Regions from separate parts of the Alteromonas sp. W12 genome, predicted to be linked through region 1. Evidence: predicted binding sites of a transcription regulator. Region 1 holds the regulator's gene; the other holds the start of a gene.
What was found. The regulator FliA, encoded in region 1, starts transcription of late flagellar genes. The targets are predictions, from matches to a motif close to CTAAAGNTNNNNNNNNNNNNGCCGATA.
Positions count from the first base shown of each region.

Region 2: a site for FliA is predicted at 2,186-2,212, ahead of AWH61_RS00845 (HAMP domain-containing methyl-accepting chemotaxis protein). Genes of this name have one in related genera too.

Region 1 is NZ_LQXH01000001.1:625,138-633,061, reverse strand. It holds gene AWH61_RS02575 (chemotaxis protein CheA) at 1-232, opposite strand, end outside; gene AWH61_RS02570 (protein phosphatase CheZ) at 245-1,000, opposite strand; gene cheY (chemotaxis response regulator CheY) at 1,035-1,418, opposite strand; gene AWH61_RS02560 (RNA polymerase sigma factor FliA) at 1,455-2,186, opposite strand; gene AWH61_RS02555 (MinD/ParA family protein) at 2,183-3,049, opposite strand; gene flhF (flagellar biosynthesis GTPase FlhF) at 3,055-4,464, opposite strand; gene flhA (flagellar biosynthesis protein FlhA) at 4,494-6,593, opposite strand; gene AWH61_RS02540 (L,D-transpeptidase family protein) at 6,836-7,924, shown strand, end outside.
Region 2 is NZ_LQXH01000001.1:202,815-210,738, reverse strand. It holds gene pdxA (4-hydroxythreonine-4-phosphate dehydrogenase PdxA) at 1-32, shown strand, start outside; gene rsmA (16S rRNA (adenine(1518)-N(6)/adenine(1519)-N(6))-dimethyltransferase RsmA) at 29-856, shown strand; gene apaG (Co2+/Mg2+ efflux facilitator ApaG/CorD) at 864-1,238, shown strand; gene AWH61_RS00850 (symmetrical bis(5'-nucleosyl)-tetraphosphatase) at 1,246-2,073, shown strand; gene AWH61_RS00845 (HAMP domain-containing methyl-accepting chemotaxis protein) at 2,356-4,380, shown strand; gene AWH61_RS00840 (SOUL family heme-binding protein) at 4,608-5,189, shown strand; gene lysC (lysine-sensitive aspartokinase 3) at 5,254-6,603, opposite strand; gene AWH61_RS00830 (DUF192 domain-containing protein) at 6,664-7,113, opposite strand; gene acnB (bifunctional aconitate hydratase 2/2-methylisocitrate dehydratase) at 7,186-7,924, opposite strand, start outside.

The DNA.
Region 1 (7,924 bases):
GCATTACGTCAAAGACGTTTTCCGCTCCGTGACAAATTTCTACTAACTCGGTAAGAGACAGGAACCCTGCTCCCCCTTTAACTGTGTGATAACCACGGAAAATTGCATTCAGCAAATCCGCATCTTCAGGATTGTTCTCAAGATCAACGAGCTGTTCTTGTAATTGTTCAAGTATCTCTCCAGCCTCAACTAGAAAGTCCTGTAATATATCCTCGTCAACATCAAACGACATGCGCCCGCTCCCCTAAAAACCTAAGCTAGACAGAAGATCATCTACATCATCTTGGCCTGACACGACGTCGTCGCGCTTATCGGCATCAATGATAGGGCCTTCTGCCTCTACACCATCAACCTTATCGGCCTTAACGCTGGATGGTTTAGTTTGTTCTGCACCGTCGCGTTCACCAAACATGGTAAGCATGTTAACTAAGCTGTCTTCCACTTCTTTAACCAAGTCGATAACGCGGCGAATAACCTGACCAGTTAAGTCTTGATAACCTTGAGCCATCAATACTTCTGTAAGTAACTGTGTAAGTTTAGCTGACTGTGCCGAACCTTCTTCCAACAATTCGTCTAAGTCTGCGCATAAAGCCTTGAATTCACCCAACTCTATCTGGCGATTCATCAGCTTCTTCCACTCAGGCATAACCTTTTCAATGCGCGCCGACAGCATTTCAGCTATAGGCATACTCGCTTCAACGGCATCCATAGTAGTATTAGCAGCTTTTTCAGTTTCTTCAATTACGTAGGTTAGGCGGGATTGTGCATCGGGAATATCATCGGTCGCGAGATTTTTAATGCGGTCGTCTATTTGGAAATTATTCAGCGCGTCATGAAGCTGACGCGTCAGTTTCCCTACTTCGGCAAATAACTCAACGTTTTCTTTCATTGAGGCCGCTTCTAATAGGGCATTGGCTGAAGCGTTGTCACCCTCTTCAAGGTAGGTGACAAGCTGTTTTGCTTCTTCCAACGAAATTGGAACGTTTACATTCGTTGACATCCAGTAAACCTCATTTCTCTGGTGAGCGTCTGGATCAACCTAAACGTTCGAATATTTTATCTAATTTTTCTTTAAGTGTTGCTGCAGTGAACGGCTTAACAACGTAGCCATTAACACCTGCTTGCGCGGCGGCAACAATTTGCTCTTTCTTCGCTTCAGCAGTAACCATAAGTACTGGTAGGTGCTTGAGCTTGTCATCGGCTCTAATCGCGCGAAGCAAGTCAATACCCTGCATTCCAGGCATGTTCCAATCGGTAACTACGAAATCGAAATCACCTTGCTGCAACATAGGCAATGCAGTACTTCCGTCATCCGCTTCCTGGATGTTGGAAAAACCCAAATCTTTAAGTAGGTTTTTGATGATACGTCTCATGGTAGAAAAATCATCGACCACGAGAATTTTCATGCTTTTGTCCAAAATAGCCTCCAGTGAGGGGTTAATTGTTATTAATTTCTATTCTTCGTCAGCTTGCCACGACTTCATTCGTGATTTGAGTTTTAACATGGCCTGACTGTGAATTTGACTGACTCTCGATTCACTTACATCAAGAACCTCACCAATTTCTCTTAGGTTCAGCTCTTCATCATAATACAGCGAAAGTACAATCGCTTCTCTTTCAGGTAATGTCGTAATTGCATGGGCAAGCGCTTTTTGGAAAGCGCCTTGCATCAAATCTTCCAGTGGTGCGTCGCTACCTCGATTTTGCTCTGTCGAAATAACATCTTCTGACACACCTAAATCTTCAATACCTACCAGCTTTCCGGCATTTACTTCATTAAGCATTTGGTGATAGTCCTGCAAGCTTACATTAAGCTTATCAGCAATATCAGAATCTCTAGCATCGCGGCCTGTTTCGCTTTCTACTTGCGAAATTGCTTCAGTGATCGCTCGGCCATTTCGGTGGACTGAACGCGGTGTCCAATCCCCTTTGCGAATTTCATCTAGCATAGCACCGCGAATGCGAATACCGGCAAACGTTTCAAAGCTGGCTCCTTTTGAACCATCAAAGTTTCGTGCGGCTTCTAATAATCCAATCATGCCTGATTGAATTAAATCGTCTACGAGAACACTAGCCGGCAATCGCGCTATCAAGTGATGCGCTATACGCTTAACCAATGGCGCATGTCTTTCGACTAACTGCGCTTTATCGGTTTGTTGTTGATAAGCGGCTGCCTTGCTGTTCAACGCTGACTTCCTACGGCTTTTTCTGCAACTAACTGTTCAATAAAGAACTCTAAATGGCCACCTGGCTGCGCTGGAATAGGCCATGTTAAGGCTTTACTCGCCAACTGTGTTATTGCAACGGCTGCAGGTGAACCTGGGTAAGCATCGACAATGGCTGTTTGTTTACGCACTGCTTTACGAATGTTCTCGTCAAACGGTACTGTCGCCACTAATTCTAGTGCAACATCTAAAAAACGCCCTGTCACTTTGCTTAATTTACTAAATAACTCTTGGCCTTCTCGCACGTCGCGCACCATATTAGCCACAACTTTGAAGCGGAAAACACCGTGCTCTCTATTCAGAATTTTTATCAATGCATACGCATCTGTCAATGAGGTAGGCTCGTCACACACAACGACCATGATGTCTTGTGAGGCTTTTGAAAAGCTCAACACCATGTCTGAAATACCTGCCGCTGTATCAACGATAAGCACGTCAATCTGCGAGCGCAGCTCACTAAAGGCACGAATTAGGCCAGCGTGTTGCGTTGGCGACAATTCTGCCATCGACTGCGTGCCTGATGTGGCAGGGGCAATCTTTATTCCGTGCGGACCGGTCACTAGTACTTCATCAAGTGTACATTCGCCGGAAAGCACGTGGGATAAGTTTTTCTCAACACGCAAACCTAACATAACGTCTACGTTAGCAAGACCGAGGTCCGCATCGAGAACCATTACACGTTTACCTTGCTTCGCCATGGCGATAGCGGTGTTCAATGTAATGTTTGTTTTACCTACGCCACCTTTGCCACCGGTGACGGCGATTACTTTGATTAACCGTGATTGCTTCATTTTTCTTAAGCTACTCGCTTGGTCGTCAATCATACTGCTTATGCTGTTTTAATTGCGTTGTTACCACTAGTATGATTCAAACCGTACTTTTTATAAAGCTTTGCAGCAGCGGAAACCAAAGATTTCGCTTCTGCAATCTTAATGTCTTCAGGTACTTTTTGACCATCGGTGACATAACTAACCGGTAATTGGTATTCAACCGCTGCACTAAGCACCTCTCCTAAAGAGTAGCACTCATCTAACTTTGTGAAAATACAGCCACTTAGTTCAATATCATCATACGCTTGAATGATTCTCTGCAAAGCAGGATATTGCGTATTTGCTTGCGCTACCAAATATTTTTTAACATTTGGCATTTGTCCGTTATCAAACTGCTTAATTTGTTTAATTAATCGACTGTCTCTTTGACTAAATCCAGCCGTATCAATCAATACTAGTCGCTTATGACGAAGTTGGAATAATAAATCCGCAAGTTCTTCACTAGTCTGCGCTTTTCTCACCGTGCAGCCAATAATCTTTCCGTATGTCGCTAGCTGCTCATAGGCGGCAATTCTATACGTATCGATGGTAATCATCGCAACCGACTCTGCACCGTATTTTTGCGCATAGCGGGCAGCAAGTTTCGCAACGGTAGTTGTTTTACCGGTACCTGTTGGTCCTACTAATGCAACAGCACCTTGTGCGCTAAGTATATCGTTTCCTGTCACATTTATGCGATTAGCCAATAGGTTAAGAAGATATACCCATGCATCTCGTTCGTTGTAATGTGACGGCGTATAGCTAATAAGCTGTTTCGCTAACGCGTTGCTTAACCCCATATCGGTTAAACGGGTGATTAGATATTGATGAACAGGTTTTTGACGTTTGTTTTTAGCTTCCATCAAGTCGGCCACTTGATATTGCAATACATCGCGAAGAGACGCTAGCTCTTCCTTGATTTGCGCAAGCTCCGCTGACTGCGTCACAGCGGTATCATCCATACTCGACGCTTGATGCTCTGGGAAAGCGTTCTGACGAACTGGTTCATGAGAAGACTGCTGGGCTTCTACGTCGTCAATAAAGGCTTCTGAGAAGTCTAAGTGCGAAGCAATTTCATTGGCGTGCTTAGCATTTGCTGTCATTGGTTGGTTAGGTTGCGCGGGACTCGCTACGCCATTATTTCCACCGTGCTGCTTTTCTAGCAGTGCTTTAAGGCTATCAGGACCGTCGTCACCAATGATTTCGCTCAAGCTAGGCACTGCCTTTTGACCAGGTGTTTTTGCAGCGGCTTGTGGAGACGCTTTCGGCGTAAACAACTTCGCTTCAGGTTCTTTGTCGTAGGCTGCGACAAGCTCAATACCGTCAGCGACTTTGCGATTTGACATGATCACAGCGTCACTGCCCAATTCAGCTTTAACTTGGCTTAACGCCTCACGCATATCTTTGCCGAAGAAACGTCTAATTTTCATTGCAACCTCTCCAATCACCCAGTGTCAGATTATTGACCGACCGAACTGACTATTTTTATTTGTTTGTCGTCAGGCACTTCTTGGTAAGACAGAACATGAAGCCCAACAACCGAATATTTTAAGAAGCGAGACAGAACGGGTCGTAGCATGCCTGAGGTAAGGAGTACTGCAGGCTCTCCTTCTAACTCTTGCTGCTGACTGGCTTGCTGCAATGATTTTTGCAGCTTGTCTGCCAGACCTGGTTCTATGCCAGCGCCATCTTCGCCACCTGCTTGAAGTGACTGGTGCAACATCTGTTCCAACTCTGGCGCCAAGGTTATGACAGGTATCTCTTTTGCACCTTGAGTAATTTCTTGGACAATTAAACGTTTAAGGGCAATACGCACTGCAGACACTAAAACATCGGGGTCTTGGCTGCGCGTGCCGTACTCACTGAGTGTTTGAACGATTGTACGCATATCGCGAATAGGCACGCCTTCAAACAATAAGGTTTGCAGTACTTTCACGACGGTGCTTAGCGGAAGAATGTCTGGTACTAATCCTTCAACCAGTTTCGGATGCTGCTTGGCAAGCATATCAAGAAGTTGTTGAGCTTCCTCGTGCCCTAATAATTGATATGCATTGTTAGAGAGTAATTGGCTTAAATGGGTCGCTACAACGGTCGCAGCGTCTACTACTGTGTACCCAAGGGTTTGTGCATGCTCCCGTTTATTGGGCTTAATCCATACTGCGTCTAAGCCGAACGCGGGGTCTTTAGTGGCACGCCCTTCTAATTTACCGAACACTTGCCCTGGATTAATAGCAAGTTCTTCATCGTGACTGATGATGGAATCGCCTATCGTTACGCCTAGCATAGCGATGATGTAAGTGTTGGGCTCTAAATCCAAGTTATCGCGAATGTGGACAGGCGGAATAAGGAAACCCAGTTCTTGCGATAGTTTCTTACGTACGCCTTTAATGCGCGTCAACAACTCGCCACCTTGGGATTTATCGACAAGAGGAATTAAGCGATAGCCCACTTCCAATCCGATGGTATCTACCTGCTGAACATCATCCCAGCCAAGCTCTTTCACTTCAGGCGCAACCGATTCATCTTTTACCACATTGTCTGGCACTTTGGGCTCTGCGGCCTTTCTCTTTTCTTGGACCGACTGCCAGTAAGCAAAGCCTGCAATCAAGAATGAGAACCCTAAGAATGCGATATGAGGCATCCCAGGAATGATACCCATCACAAATAGAACCCCCGAGGCTATATAGAGGGCTTGATTATTACCAAGCTGACCGCGGATTTCTTTGCCCATTTCCTGGGTCTCGTTTTCACGAGTAACGATAATGGCTGTAGCGACCGAAAGTAACAATGAAGGAATTTGCGCCACCAAACCATCACCGATGGTCAATATGGTGTAGATTTCTATAGCGTTACCGAATGAAAGCCCGTGCTGAATCATGCCAATAAAAAGACCACCGACAATATTAATCAGCATGATGAAAAGGCCTGCGACCGCATCACCCTTTACAAATTTTGACGCACCGTCCATCGACCCGTAAAAATCCGCTTCTGCGGTAATCTCTTCACGGCGTTTACGTGCTTGGTCTTGATCTATATACCCTGCATTTAAATCAGCATCTATGGCCATTTGCTTACCAGGCATAGCATCTAACGTAAAGCGAGCGCTTACTTCTGAAATACGTCCTGCGCCTGCGGTTACAACTTTGAAGTTGATAATAAGAAGAATGGCGAAAACAACAATACCTACGGCGTAGTTACCACCAATCACGACCTCACCGAAGGCTTCGATAACTTTACCTGCTGCATCGCCGCCTTCATGTCCGTAAAGTAAAACAACGCGAGTAGAAGCCACGTTAAGCGCTAGTCTCAAAACGGTAGCGATAAGTAACACCAAGGGGAAAATGCCGAAATCTACTGGACGCTGGGTAAGTACAGCCACCAAGATAATGACTAGCGACAACGCAATATTAAAGCTAAACAGCACGTCCAGTAAGAATGGCGGCATAGGCAATATAACCATGCCCATAATTGCTAAAAGGACGATGGGTGCGCCTAAACCACTGGTAAAATTTTGCAGCTGATTTTTATCGAATCGCTGAAGATAACCGGATAACTGCATGGCTTGGTGTCTCTCTATCAGAAAATTGACGCTTTATGTGAATCTTCTAGTGAGTTTTCAACTAACGTGCCAGCTTTGTGTTTTACGCAAAAGTTATCCAAATCTGAGCTGTAATCATGCGTGATTACTGTCTACAGTGACTTGTATAGAGCGATTAAGATTTTGTATCCGAGGGACATACGAACAGTTTATAATTACGTCACTATTCCTAGGGCCTACTCTTCGTTTTAAAAGGATTATTCATGGTAGTACTACAAAACCGTGTTGCAACGTTTTGTTGGGTCAGCCTTGTCATCATGCTGACTTTTAGTCATGTAGCTCATGCATCTAAACAACCTAACTTACGACAGCGTGTGGAGAATTTGCTAGTTGATTCAGTGGAGATATACGGTTCACAAAATAGTAACCCATCTCGTGTGCACAATAGAGTTTTGGTAAGCGAGGTCTACACTCAACAGGGCTACCAGCTTATATGGTTTGGTACTAGTGATGCTGAAAACCGTCTTCAGGAACTCCTCCATGAAATTGCTGATTCAGAGTTACATGGCTTCTCGCCCGAGTATTACCACGCATCTATGCTCGAAAGTCGCGACGCCAATACGGCACTCTTAGATGTACTAGCAACCGATGCCTTCATCAGTCAAACTCTGCATCGATTAAATGGGCTTGTTAGCCCCGCCAATGCAGATTCGCAGTGGTTCCTTAAGCAAAGAGAAGCGGATCCTGTGGCATCGCTAAATCACGCATTAACTAACGGTGTTTCTGCAACATTGCGGGCCATGTGGCCATCACACCATGAATACCAGTTACTGTTAGAAAAAAAGCGTAGTTTACTCACGGCAGTTTCTACAGTTACCACACAAATTCCAGTTGGCCCAACACTTAAGCTGAACTCAACGAGCGAAAGAGTTGTGTTGCTGAAGTCTCGTCTTTTAGGGCCAGGCACCTATTCAGAGTTATTCGATAAAGATTTACTGGACGCGGTTAAGCAGTTTCAGATGTCTGCGGGCTTAGAGCCAGATGGTATTGTGGGAAGTTCCACTTTAGAAGCATTAAATGCCACCACGTTTTCTTGGTTAGAAAGAATCGATGCAAACTTAGAGCGTTGGCGCTGGCTTCCTCATCAAACTTGGTCGACATATTTACGCGTTAACATTGCGTCGTTTCAGTTGAGAGGGTTTACTGAAGGTGAAGAAACACTGGGAATGCCTGTGATTGTCGGTACACCAGTGAGACAAACGCCCGTTTTCGCTGAATCAATGAAGTATATGGTGTTTAACCCCTACTGGACCGTGCCTTTCAGTATAGCCACTAAAGACAAGCTGGCGAAA
Region 2 (7,924 bases), 420 kb from region 1:
AAGCCATCGAGCTTGCACATCATCAACAATGAGTAAAACACACTTAGGCCATACGGCCAGAAAGCGATTCGGACAAAACTTCCTTCACGATGATTACGTGATAGGCAAGATTGTTGCGGCCATCGCGCCAAAAAATGAACAAAACCTGGTAGAAATTGGACCCGGTTTAGGCGCATTAACAGATCCTGTTTGTGAAGAAGTAGATGCACTCACAGTCATTGAGCTAGACAGAGATCTTGCTAAGCGATTGAGACACCATCCATTTAACGGCAATAAGCTTACGGTTATTGAACAAGATGCAATGACCATGGACTTTGGCGCCCTTTCTAAAGAAATGCCAGTCAAAGACAAAAAGCTTCGCGTATTTGGTAACTTGCCCTACAACATTTCGACACCACTAATGTTTCACCTTTTTGATCATGCTCACTGCATAGAAGATATGCATTTTATGCTTCAAAAAGAAGTGGTAAACCGCTTGGCAGCAGGACCAGGTTCTAAGAATTACGGCAGGCTTTCCGTTATGGCGCAGTATTACTGCCACGTCATTCCGGTACTCAATGTTCCGCCGGGTGCCTTTAAGCCACCCCCGAAGGTTGATTCTGCAGTAGTGAAGCTAGTGCCGCATCAGGCTCCGCCAGTAGACGTTGAGTCTGTAAATACGCTTGAGCGCGTCTGTGCACAAGCGTTCAACCAGCGCCGAAAAACCATTCGCAACTCGCTGAAAGACAGTTTAAGTGAAGAGGAGATCCGTGAGCTAGGTATCGATCCTACCTCTCGCGCAGAAGTATTATCACTTAACGATTTTGCCACAATAGCCAACGCTGTGTCGGCAAAAGAGCACCAACAAGAGCAGTAAGTTCTCTATGGATGTACTTGATATTAAGGTGCGGGTGAAAACCCGTCACCTTCCCGACCACCTTCCGTCAGATTCAAAGCAATTTGCCTTCGCGTACCACATTACGATTGAGAACAATAGCGACCATACGGTGCAATTACTCAGTCGCTACTGGAAAATTACCGATGCAAATGGCAAAACATCAGAAGTTGAAGGTGATGGGGTTGTAGGCAAGCAACCTATCATGAAAGCGGGCGAGCATTTTGACTATACCAGTGGCGCTGTCATTGACACACCGGTTGGGAATATGGAAGGCTACTATGTAATGGAATTAGAGAGCGGCGAGCGTTTTCGCGTTCCTATCGACGTTTTCCGATTAGCCATTCCAAGTATTCTTCATTAAGGTTTCTATGTCGCAAGGTAACACGTACGTCATTGGTGATATACAAGGCTGTTACGATGGTCTTCGTCGCGCGTTAGATAAAGTAAAATTCGACGAAGAAAACGATACGCTACTCGCAGTAGGTGATTTAGTTGCTCGAGGAGAAGATTCTTTGAGCACATTGCGCTTTTTAAAGTCTCTCGGCAGCCAGTTTAGCAGTGTTTTAGGAAACCACGACCTTCACTTACTTGCCGTTGTAAACGGCATCCGCAAAGCAAAAAAATCCGACAAATTAGAGCCTCTACTTAATGCTTCAGACTTGACCGAACTTATTGACTGGTTGCGTCAGTTCCCGTTGGCAATGAAGTTAGATGAGCAATCAGTAATGGTGCATGCTGGACTCTATCCTAAATGGTCTATCGATGAGTGCGTTTCACTTAGTGACGAAGTTAGCAACATCCTAAAATCCGACAATTACGCTGCTTTTCTTTCAGAAATGTATGGTAATAAACCCAACAACTGGTCAGATAAACTTAAGGGTGATGAGCGACTGCGTTTTATTGTGAATGCGTGTACGCGCATGCGTTTTGTTCATACCGATGGCACACTCGATTTTGATAACAAATCTCATCCCAGCGCAGTATCCCACAGCACCAGTAGCACGTTAAAACCATGGTTTGAAGTAGAGAATAAAAAGCTCAGTGACGATCAACGAGTGGTATTTGGGCATTGGGCAGCTCTGTCGGGCCAAACAAACAGTCATCAATTTATCGGCTTAGATACAGGCTATGTTTGGGGGCAAAGCATGACTTTGCTAAACCTGAACTCCGCTTCGCTTGTGAGTGTTTCTGCCTAAAACCAGAGTTTACTGGCTCCGCAATTATCCAATTCGCACATGTTTACGTGTATAATTTTACGCACCAACTGGTATTACCAGTTAAACTTTCTACACTTAAGTGCTAAATAAAATAAACATTAAGTTATTGTAGCCGATACACTTACTTACGATAGTAACGATAATGTCTCATTATCTACTCAGTAATTGAGCAAACTAGCTTCTTTAATCGCTATATTTTGTTTGCTGAGACGGGTAATATCGTTAGGGATAAAAATAAAAAACACTCATCCAGGAGTTCCGATGAAAATAACGGTAGCCACACGCGTAATCGGGGGATTTGTAGCGATTAGCGCACTTCTGATCGTCATTAGTGTTGTTTCACTTTATAACCTCAACTCAATAGGCTCAGCAACGGAAGAAGTAAATGACGTTGCATTACCCACAGTAGCAGGCAGCAATGCACTTAAAGCCAGCTTTCTCAATATGGGCCGACTTACCTTCGAGAGCTACATCGAAGAAAATCTAAATGGCTTAAAAGACAAACGAGCGTCTTTTAACTCTGCCAAAGACACCTTTGAGAGTGAATATAAGAAACTGGCGCAGGCCGTTAATAACGAGCCTGAACTTAAGAGCACGCTGAATACTGTACGTGAGTCATATGAAGCATATATCACCAATGTTGAAGCGATGTACAAAAATCACCAAATGTATCTTGATATACGCAACACAATTCAAGACAGACTGGGTGACGCCGAAGACAACGCAGACGATGCATCTACCTACCTTCTAGATTTCTCAGACTTAGATGCTGTTCAGCGCGACTCTAACCTACGACGTGCGGCAGAAATCGGCGGCCAACTTGAGACCTCGCTGCTTTCTTTGCTCACGGTTTCATACGAGTACATTAAAACAGAGACACTTGTTCGTTCGCAGACGCTAGGCAACGAAGTTGATTTGGTTGTCGAGAAAGTGGTCACGCAATTAAGCGACATGATGCAAACTGCGGGCGGTCGCGATGATTCTGGTACTCTTGATGACATTAACGACTTGGTTAACAACGCAATCAATGCGATTAAAGCTAACGATGGCGTGGTTCAGCTTCATGTTGATCGTCTAGAGCGTAGAAATGATGCTGAAAAAGCGCTTAACGCTTCAGACTCAAATATCGCGCAAGCGGTTGTCGCTCTTGAAAACCTGCTCAACCTTGCAGACAAGAAAGCGACACATGTAGAAAATCAGGTTAATGGCGCGATTGCGACAGGCAACACGTTCGTTATTGTGGTCGTTATCATCTCGATTGCAGTAGCAGCATTCATTGGCTACGTGACCGTTCGCGCAATCACTCGTCCGCTTTATCGTGTAAATGAACTTCTGACGGTGGCTTCATCGGGTGACCTTACTCACCGTCTAGACGATTCGGCGCAAGACGAATTTGGTCTTTTAGCCCGAAACTGCAATACGCTAATTGGAAACCTGAAGGAGCTCATTACAGCCATTAACGTTCGTGCTGAACAGCTGGCAGCCGCCTCAGAACAAACGTCTGCAGTGACGGCGCAAACGACGCATTCAATTCAGGATCAGAAATCACAAATTGGCCAAGTAGCAACAGCAACCACAGAAATGCACTCTACGTCGCAGCTGGTTGTGCAAAACGCTGAAGATACACTAAGTCAAATTCGCCATGCGGATGCTGAGGCTGAGAACGTGCGCCAAATCTCACTAGAGAATAAGAACACCATTGAGATCTTATCTCGTGACGTTCAAGAAGCGGCAGACGTTATCAATAAGCTTCATCAAGACAGCGCAAGTATTGGTGGCATCTTAGACGTTATCCGTGGTGTTGCAGATCAAACCAACCTGCTCGCCTTGAATGCTGCTATTGAGGCAGCGCGTGCTGGTGAACAAGGTCGAGGCTTTGCGGTTGTTGCTGATGAAGTAAGAACCCTCGCCAGCCGAACTCAAGAATCGACACAAGAAATCAACGCAATGATTGAAGTGCTTCAAGCGGGTGCTGAAAAAGCGGTATCGGTGATGAATCAAGGTAAAGAGCAAACTGCGGCGTGTGTGGCACAAACTGAAAAGGCTACACAGGCATTGGATATCATCTCTGACGCCGTTCACAAAGCCCATGACGTGAGCTCTCAAATTGAGCAGTCTGCCCGTGAACAGAATACGGTATCACAAGAGATCAGCGAAAAGCTTGAAACTATTGTGGGTATCGCTGAAGAGACGACAGCTGGAGCACAGCAAACGTCTGAGTCTAGCCATGAAGTGGCTCGACTTGCTGAAGAGTTACAACAGTCTATCAGACAGTTTAAAGTGTAACGCTTTTTACAAATCTGTTTTAAGAAGGGGCTTTTAGCCCCTTTTTTGTGTCCGACAATTAATCTGGCACACTTTAGGAATGCATAGATAGTTACTTTAGAACAGTTTAACTGAGCATTAATCGGCTTTAATTCGTATAAGGACTATTCGTAACAAACCACTAAAAAAGAATGATATTTTCCCGTTTTCGCTTGCCTCTTTTCATTACTACTTTATTGGCGTCAACAATGATCCAGGCTGAGCCATCATATTACAAAGATACAGAAACCCTTCCCTATTCCATTATCGAGACCCTTGATGAAGATATTGAAGTGAGGCATTACAATGAAGCGTTAGGCGTAATGTCTAGTGGGAATGAAGATAACGGAGCATTTCAACTACTCGTTAATTATATCTCTGGTGAGAATACATCCAGTAGCAATGTGTCAATGACGTCCCCCGTAGAAGTTGGAAAGCGCTCTCAAGAAATTGCAATGACCTCTCCTGTCGAAGTCTCATCTTCAGAAACAATGATGTTTTTCTTGCCCAGCAAATATGACATTAAAAGCGCTCCTGTGCCTACGCACAAAGATGTATCGCTGGTTACTGTACCAGCGAGAACGGTAGCCGCTATTCGTTATTCAGGTTTCAACAAGGACAGCGATAAGAAGCAGTATACGAATAAACTGCTTAAAGCCCTTAGGGACAATAATATTGAGCTTGATGGTGAACCTAGCTATATGGGCTACGACTCGCCTTTCACCCTACCGTGGAATAAACGTCACGAAATCATTGTACCGGTCGACATTTTGAAATCATCTACAAACTGATGTGAAATAAAAACGGCCGCCTTTAAGGCGACCGTTTTTTGGGGTCATTCAGCACATTAGGTGCTTATTCAAATAACGCCGTGTGAAGCTTGCGAACCACGTCGTCACTGTCGGTCTCGTTAACCAGGAACGATAGGTTGTGCGGGTTGGCGCCAAAGCAAATCATACGCAGGTTGAAATCTGAAACCGCAGCTAAAATCTTGCTAGAAACACCAACAGCTGTTTGCATGTTGTTACCTACAACCGTGACAAGGTCGTAACCTTTTTCTACTTTCACATCACAGATAGTTTCAAGTTCAGCAATGGTTTCTTTGTTTAGTCGCTGAGCCACAGAGTTTGCAGGGTTATCAAGGGTAAAAGATACCGAGATTTCTGACGTGGTAACCAAATCAACACTTAGCTTGTGCTTAGCGATGATGGCAAATACCTGCTGTAGGAAGCCTTGCGCATACATCATCTTCGGTGTTTTCACTGTCACCATTACCTGCTCTTTACGGCGAGTAATAGCGCGATACGGTGGTTCGTGCTCACAATCACGCACAATCCAAGTACCGCCCTTTTCTGGCTCCTTACTAGAGCCTACAAACACCTTTATGTCCTTGCGAAGCGCAGGCTCCATAGTGGCAGGATGTAGTACCTTGGCACCAAAGGTGGCCATTTCCGCCGCTTCTTCAAAGCTGAGTTCAGGTAACGGATGAGCAGCTGGCGTGATGCGCGGGTCAGTTGTGTACACCCCTGTTACATCAGTCCAAATCTCACACGATTCGGCATCAAGCGCTTCAGCAAGTAGCGCCGCCGTAAAATCAGAACCACCACGACCCAGCGTTGTAGTACGGCCTTCCTCGTCAGCACCAACAAAGCCTTGAGTAACCACTATCGCGTCTTTAATTTCAGGTGCCAGCAATTGTTTAGACAGCTTTTCGATTTCTCCGATTTGCGGCACACCTTCTCCAAACTCACTGTCCGTACGTAACACCTTACGTACGTCAAAGTTCATGGTTTTTACGCCCTGCTCTGCAAGCACTGAAGAGAACATCAGCGATGACATCCGCTCCCCCATTGAAAGCAGCTGATCTTTTAAATCATCGCGGTGAAGGATTTCTTCATGAAACGCTAAGCTTCGCATTTCATCTAACAAGTCGTTGAGTTTTGGCTCAACCGCGTCTTTATCTTTCAACTTGTTAAGAATGGCAAGCTCAATATTGATAATGGCCTGACAGGTCTCTTCAATTTGCTGTTGCGTCATAGGTGTGTGCGCTAAGCTTACCAGGTGGTTGGTTACACCTGCCGCAGCGCTCACTACCACAATGCGCGTTTTGTCATTACCGGCAACAATTCGGGCGCAGTTTTGCATTACTTCGTAATTCGCAACGCTAGTTCCACCGAACTTAGCTATCGATAAGGCATTTGTCACTATATTTAACTCCAGAATAAAACTAGCATTTCGCTAGCAGCAACCGCGCCTTTTGCGCGGTTAATCAATCGTTATTTGGTCGCCTACTTTAATATTATTCTCGGCAAACCACCCTTGGTTCATTTCCAACGCGTAAAGTACCTCTTTCGATGATCCGACCGACTCCAAACTATGCGGAGTGAGAGGTTTTATATCCGTTATTACGCCTTTTCTGTCGATAAATGCTACGTCTAGAGGAACAAAGGTATTTTTCATCCACATGCCCGCAAACTTTGGGCTAGAAAACTTAAAAAACATACCGCAGTCTTCACACAAGGCTTTGCGAAACATAAGACCCTGTGCGCGTTGTTCAAAGGTTTTGGCATACTCAACTTCATAGTGCTTGCCGCCAATCTCAAGTGTAATGGATTCAAAGTCCACTGAATTCAGCGACGATACAGGGTCAACCTGCGCTTTTGCACACCCTAAGGTTAATACAAGTGCAGCAACAATAAAGAAAGATTTTCCCATTAGACATTCCTTTTCGCCATAAAAAAAGCCGGTCACCTTAACGGTCACCGGCTTTGTAGTTTATACACTATTTTAAGCAACATTCAATGTTGGAATAATGCGCGCTTTTGCTTCTTCCTCAGCCTTTTTAAAGCTAGGCATTTTGTCGAAGTTTAAGTAGCGGAATACTTCACCCGACATTGCGTTAATTTTGCTAGCGTATTCCATGTACTCTTCAGCAGTTGGAATGCGCCCAACAATGGCACCCACCGCAGCAAGCTCGGCTGAAGTCAAATAAACATTTGCCCCATCGCCCAAGCGGTTAGGGAAGTTTCGAGTAGACGTGGAAAGCACCGTTGTGCCCGCATCCACCCGTGCTTGGTTACCCATACATAGTGAGCAGCCGGGCATTTCTGTACGTACGCCTACGCGACCATAAATATTGTAATAGCCCTCTTCCATTAACTGGGCTTTGTCCATCTTAGTCGGTGGTGACATCCATAAACGGGTTGGCAGTGTTTTGTTGTATTGCTCAAGTAGCTTACCGGCTGCGCGGAAGTGACCAATGTTTGTCATACATGAACCAATGAAGACCTCGTCTACCTTATCGCCTGCAACGTCAGATAAGGTTTTCGCATCGTCAGGATCATTAGGGCAGCACACAATTGGCTCTTTAATTTCGTTAAGATCGATTTCGATAACCTCAGCGTATTCAGCGTCTGCATCGGCGCGCATCAACTCTGGGTTAGCTAACCATTCTTCCATTTTCTGCGCGCGACGCTCTAGCGTACGAGGGTCGCCATAACCTTCGTTAATCATCCAGCGAAGCATG